Rubinisphaera italica: one gene and its partner. Each later gene encodes a partner of the first gene's protein in a complex. Links are inferred from orthologs where the notes say so. Each region holds a gene or a part of one and is shown on either strand. Other genes may lie near its edges.

Region 1 (3,279 bases):
GCAACGGTCACTTGCTGCAGGAGAGCGACCGGAGCCACGTTTCGATCAAAAAAAGAGTCGAGTGATGCAGTGTTATACCACAACCCCGTTCCCTCTGAACAGTCGACCCCGCCAGAACTGCAATGAAAATTAGTGGTTTTTTATAAAAAAGTCTTAACTTTTCCAAGAACTTTCTGCAATCGGGTGGCTGGGGTTGTAGCGAAATGCAGCCACAAGACCTTCGACTTTCTAAGGGCTTCACTACGCTCGATCCCTGCCACCCTTTTCTCTTGACAAGTAGTTGTTCTCATTTTATCGGTTGTGAGGCCCCCCTTATATCTCCCCCAATTTAACTCAGCCGCACTTTTTCACTCGGATTGATCGGCTTATCCGCTAAAGCCGTTAAAAACGGACACCCGTATCGATCGATCCGCCGATCAAACCACCAAACGGCGTCTGTATCGAGGTTTTGAGGTCAACTATGCGAATTGTCATACTGGGAATCTTCAGTGGTCTGCTCCTGGGATTGAGCGGCTGCCAATGCTATCGCACGACGGCCATCTACTCCTCAATCATCGATGCATACGCCGATACCAAGCTCGCTCTCGATCCGCTTTATGTCCCCGGTTTGGATGTCAGCCGCATTGGGATGCCCGACTGGAGACGATTCGGCTTCAATCGCGCCCTCTGCCCCTGCTCGAAGGATTGCAAGTGCCCAACCTGCCGCGGCTGCGATCCCGTTTATTATCCCGCTGAGTATCGCATGAAATACTGGGCCGCACTCTCTGAAAAACAGGATCGGGAGCAACGCGGCGAAATTGCTTTCCCAGAACCGTCAGAGACTCCAGAGGCAGAACTCATCCCGCTACCAATGCCCGTCAAATAGTAAAAACAAGCACGAAGCGCAAGCGAGTGAGTCAATCCGTCTTCAGTCACACACACTCGCTTGCGCTTCGTGCATGTGTAATAATTTCCCGAAATGCTTTTTCTGGACTGTCTGGTAGAACATTCCCCTCATTCGCTACACTCTCGAATTGAAGGTCAGGACCAGTGAAACTTCACCAGAGTTGTAAAATGTTTGCAATCCTGTCGGATTTACCACTTCTCTAAGATCAGGATTGCCCCTTAGAATATAAAATTGGTCGAGCCTTCAATGAGAAATGTGATAAGATCGACTGATTGAGTGTAGAACAAGGGAGGATACGCGTGGATTTGGATTCGTTACTTTTTGTCACGAGCGGCTGGCTCGAAGGGACAGGGAAAGAGTCGGACGTTGTCGTATCCAGTCGAATTCGACTGGCACGCAATCTGGCCCAGTTTCCGTTCCTGACGAAAGCAGACGATCCAACACGCAAGGAAATCGAAGGTCTCCTGCGTGATGCCGTTTCCAAAGTTCGAAAAGAGAACAAGAAGGCGAAAAAAGCGGCTGCCGAAACGGAAGGCGATCAGGGCTCACGAATCGCCAGCGAATCGGATCAACCTCCCGCCAAACCGCACTACTCCTACAGCGACCTGACCTATATCGATGTCGACACGCTTTCGAAAATCGACCGTCAGTTTCTGATGGAACGTCAGCTCATCAGCCGGGAGTTGTCCGAATCCTCTGGCCCCCGCGGTGTTGTCGTCGGTAACTCTCAGCAAACCAGTGTGATGATCAACGAAGAAGATCATCTCCGTATGCAAGTCCTTCGCAGCGGGTTCAATCTGGATGCCTGCTGGGAAGAAATGGATCAGCTTGACGATGCCATCGAAGCCCGTGTCGCTTATGCCTATCATGAACAGTTCGGATACCTGACTGCCTGCCCAACCAACGTCGGCACAGGTATTCGAGTTTCCGTTATGGTGCACCTGCCGGCTCTGGTACAGACGAAGGAAATTCAAAAAGTCTTCCAGGCGATGCAGAAAATGGGACTGGCCGTCCGTGGACTTTACGGCGAAGGCAGCCAGGCAATGGGAGACTTCTATCAAATCTCCAATCAAATCACGCTCGGCAAAAGTGAGCCGGAAATTATTGAGCTGATTAAAGATGTCGTGCCGAATGTCATCGACTATGAACGCCGCATCCGCAAAGCCCTCATCACCGAAAATCATCAGCAGTTACACGACCAAATCTCCCGCGCTTACGGTATCCTCCGCAGCGCCCAAACGATCAGCTCGGAAGAAACCCTGCACCTGCTTTCGAGCCTCCGTATGGGCGTCAACCTCGGCCTGATCGAAACCCCCGACTTATCCCTGGCCAACGAACTCTTCATCCAGACCCAACCCGCCCACCTGCAAAAACGCTACGCCAAAGAACTCTCGTCGGCCGAACGAAACACGGCCCGGGCAGGGTATTTGAGAGAACGGCTTGAGGCATCTGAGGAAGAGTGATCAGGACTTTGTAGGGTGCGTCTCGACGCACCTTTCCCGGTGAGTTATTATCACTGAATGAGCATCTATCGCCGATCACGGGACGGACGATATCTTTTCTTTTTTTCGGTCGTTACGCACAAGCGTCGACAAATTCTCGCGACTCAATTAGGACGAGAATGCTTGAGAAATGCAATTGAAGAAGTTCGAACACAACATCCCTTTGATCTGACAGCGATTGTCCTTCTCCCAGATCACCTCAATACGATCTGGGAATTGCCACAAGGTGATCAAGATTATTCCATGCGATGGAGGTTTATCAAATCACAATTCACCAAAAACTGGACTGCAGCCGGAGGTACAGAGGCTGCTGTTTCGCAGAGTCGCATCCAACGTAGAGAACGGAAATCTGACAGCGCCGGTTCTATGAGCATACCATCTCAGGACGAGGCTGATTTAAAAGATGTTTGGATTATCTCCACGTGAATCCTCTGAAGCATGGCTTGGTGAAAAGGATCTTCGAATGGCCTTGGTCCTCATTTCATCGATATGTCAAACTCGGAGAGTATCCAGCGACTTGGGGCAGCCAGGCGGAATGGTATGGAGATGAGTTTAAGAACTTCGAGTGAATGGTGCGTCAAGACGCACCCTACTTGGCTTCAAATCAATGGAAACAAAAGCCTTGCTGATTCGAGTCCCCTGAGGATCACGCTTTTTAGCCTCAGAGCCACATGTAACGTGATTGATAATTACATGAGTGAACAGAATCGGAATTCTTAGTGTGGCTGATCAGAATTTTTTTGTTTCTCTTTCGATGATTTTGTGGAATCATCTCTGAGCATGCGGATTGCGGGGGTTTCCAAATCATCGAGTTGGCCATTATTGACCGACCAGATAAATGCAATCACAGCTGATGCACCCAGTAAAAGAGCAATGGGTAAAGCGACGTAA
Region 2 (3,135 bases), 430 kb from region 1 along the record:
CGTAAGCTTTTCCGGCATGCCAGATTGTTAAACTTCTGGCAATGACTTCGGGTTTAGTTTCAGGCGTAGCCTCAGACTGATGGAAAATCCGTGTGTAAATCCGGTAATCTTGAGCAAATAGAGGATGACTCCACGAACAGATCGCCAACAGCATCAGCAGGCAACAGAAATTATTTTTGTGCATGAGCCCGTCATTTCGCATAATGCAAATTGGGAAATATCCCGTATTTTTGCAGAAACATTCCAGTTCCGTTGAAGATTACCGTACTCTGCCATCGGCCTCAACATGAAGTTGCAATCGGTGTTCAAATAACCTTTTTACAAGTCTTAGGCTACAGACTTGCCGAACGCCCCTGACAGGTTCACAATAAAGCATCAATGCAGAATGATCTGACACCAAATGAGAGGAAAATCATGATTAGAATCTTACTAACTTTCGCGCTCGTCTTCGCAACATTTACAGCACCATCATTTGCGGCTGAGAAAAAAGCCGACGAAAAATGGATCTCCCTTTTCAATGGTAAAGATCTTTCCGACTGGACAATCAAAATCAAAGGCTATCCACTCGGCGAAAACTTTGGGAACACGTTTCGGGTTGAAGATGGACTGATGAAAGTTCGCTACGATCAGTATGACAAATTCGATCGCAAATTCGGGCATATTTTCTACAACAAACCGTTCTCGCATTATGTGCTGCGTGTTGAATACCGCTTTGTTGGTGATCAGGCACCGGAAGGCGAAGGCTGGGCACTCCGAAACAGTGGGGCGATGCTGCATGGAGAAGCTCCGGAAACAATGGGGGTTGATCAGGACTTTCCCGTTTCCATTGAGGTTCAATTTCTGGGTGGTAACGGCAAAGACAAACGAACAACAGCAAACCTCTGCACTCCAGGCACGAATGTTGTGATGGATGGCAAACTCTTTAAACCTCACTGCACCTCTTCAACATCACCGACGTTTCACGGAGATCAATGGGTGACCGTCGAAGTCGAAGTTCGAGGTAATGAAGTGATGAAGCACATCATCAATGGCGAAACCGTACTCGAATACACTCAGCCACAATTGGATGAACGGGATGCCCACCCGAAAGAACTTGCAGAAAAAGCGGGAGACATCATGCTTTCCGGTGGGACAATTTCTCTACAATCAGAAAGTCATCCCATCGATTTTCGAAAAGTTGAGCTGAAAGTCCTTGAAGAATAGAACTCTCACTGAAAATTCAGGTGACCTTGTATCCCATTTCGATCAGTGATTTTCGCACACGGTCGACATGGTCACCCTGAATTTCAATATTGCCCTCTTTGAGTGTTCCACCTGCTCCACAAAGTGATTTCAGCTTTGTGAGCAGGGATTGAACAACATCGTCTTCATTGGCGTGTCCTGAGACGACGGTCACCATTTTGCCTCGTTTACGTTTCTCTGTGAAGACTTTCAGTTTCTGAGAACCAGGCGGAGTGACAGCTTTTGCTTCTGGAGGACAGACGCATTCCGACTCCAGTTCCTCGCATTTCTCACAGCGTGGCGGACGATCAAATTCAGTTCCTGCAAAAAGTCCCATAACGATACTCAATTCATTCAGAATCTGAATTTTCCAGTTCGGTTTCTATCTTCTGAATTTCGTCCCGAATACTGGCAGCTTGCTCATATTCTTCACGCTCGACAGACCGGGTCAAATCTCTACGCAACTGAATCAACCGCAGTTGATTCCCACTGTCGAGTGGTGCCCGTTTCGGCGATTTGCCATGATGAACGGTATCGTTGTGGATATTTTCAAGCAGAGGCAGGAGCCTTTCCCGGAAAGTTTCATAATCGTGAGGGCAACCGAATCGCCCTTTTTCCCGAAACTCGCGGTAGGAAATCCCACAATTGGGACAAATGAGTTGTTCGTCCTCAGCGGCTCTTTCATCCAGGTCTGAGTCCGGCAGCAGCGATTCGACAAAGGCTTCTTCCGGGGATTTCGCCTGCGGCTTTTCCATGTAGTCGTGGAAATGCATTTCACAAAAATGCAGTTCCTTCACATCTCCATTTTTCAATACCGTAACATGATATACGGCTGGTTTGGAGCAGACGGAACATTGTTTCATAAGTCACTCAAATTCAATTCGTTCTTAATATTGCAGTAGAATTATATTGTCACGTATTGGCATTTTTCTTGTCAAGCAGTAACCGCAGATAACTTCTGCGTTCGACCTGCGGGCCTAATGACAACGATTTCGCCAACTCAAGAATTTGCTCGCGAACTTCGTCGACCTGAGATTCCTCGGCTTGTGACTCAATTTCCGCATAATCCCCCAGTTCGCGAACATGATCCAGAACAATTTCGAATTCTCGTTCCGCTTCATTTAAGATGAAGATATTTCTCGATTTGCAAACACGATGAACTGGCTGAAAACTCAATTGCTTCAGGACTTCTTCAAAGCCCGCAAGTGTTTCCGGGCCATCTGCCAGCTGAACTTCAATTTCCTGACGTGTCTTCGTCTCCTGATCGACGAGTGGTCCTTTGTAGGTCACCATATTCTTGGAACCGACACGGCGGATCCGGAACGCTTCATCTGTTTCTGAAAAATCTCGCAACGGATGCGCAAAGTACAAATCTTCCTGCTCGATTGTTTTTTTATAGCGTGCTCCCCGTTCGAGAATTATTTTCCGCAGTGCCTCGAAATTCTCGATAGGATATTTTACTTCGACTTCATAGTGCATCAGTAATCTGGCTCTCACTCTGCGATTCTCGTTGAATCTTTTTCAGGTATTCCCACGTATAAAGCCCTGTGGTATGACCATCACTCCAAAGGATTTTCACGGCATAATTCCCAATCAGTTCCATTTTTTCTGGCTGGATATCTTCTGGGGCATCGTCCACAAAATAGGTCCGCACGCCCGTCATTTCATTCACGCAAACCGCACAAGGGCACAAACCTCTGAGTACGCGAAATGGAATGGCAAAGGGCTTCTCTTGCTCCTGCCAGGTCATTTCGAGCACCTGAGTAGATATCTGGGCTTTGATAGATTCTGGAGGTAAAACAGACATGGAAGAGACTAAACTTTTGATTCGATTATTATTGATATGAAACAGGGGCGATTGAAATGGCCCACAAAATGAACGTTGGCGGTCTTGCTTAATCCTTACCGCGATGG

What was found.
Region 2: the proteins of Pan54_RS03715 (region 1) and Pan54_RS05335 are in contact, whole or in part, in a crystal structure (PDB 8WTB), measured with the Bacillus subtilis proteins. The link is inferred for Rubinisphaera italica from one-to-one orthologs.

Annotation. Positions count from the first base shown.
Region 1 is NZ_SJPG01000001.1:958,797-962,075, reverse strand. Bases 317-3,267 are described here. They hold Pan54_RS03715 (protein arginine kinase), read left to right. Parts: upstream 317-1,185; coding sequence 1,186-2,349; downstream 2,350-3,267. Other genes in these bases: ccoS (cbb3-type cytochrome oxidase assembly protein CcoS), read right to left, coding at 3,105-3,267; Pan54_RS26240 (REP-associated tyrosine transposase), read left to right, coding at 2,407-2,814; Pan54_RS03720 (hypothetical protein), read left to right, coding at 461-865. Outside these bases: more of ccoS, read right to left, coding at 3,268-3,279. UniProt on the Bacillus subtilis protein: Catalyzes the specific phosphorylation of arginine residues in a large number of proteins.
Region 2 is NZ_SJPG01000001.1:1,393,197-1,396,331, reverse strand. Bases 329-3,135 are described here. They hold Pan54_RS05335 (UvrB/UvrC motif-containing protein), read right to left. Parts: upstream 2,085-3,135; coding sequence 1,572-2,084; downstream 329-1,571. Other genes in these bases: Pan54_RS05320 (multiheme c-type cytochrome), read right to left, coding at 3,117-3,135; Pan54_RS05325 (DUF971 domain-containing protein), read right to left, coding at 2,690-3,028; cyaB (class IV adenylate cyclase), read right to left, coding at 2,134-2,718; Pan54_RS05340 (translation initiation factor), read right to left, coding at 1,220-1,558; Pan54_RS05345 (3-keto-disaccharide hydrolase), read left to right, coding at 415-1,203. In the rest of the region: Pan54_RS05350 (hypothetical protein), read right to left, coding at 1-184. UniProt on the Bacillus subtilis protein: Activates the phosphorylation activity of the protein-arginine kinase McsB. Is required for the delocalization of competence proteins from the cell poles.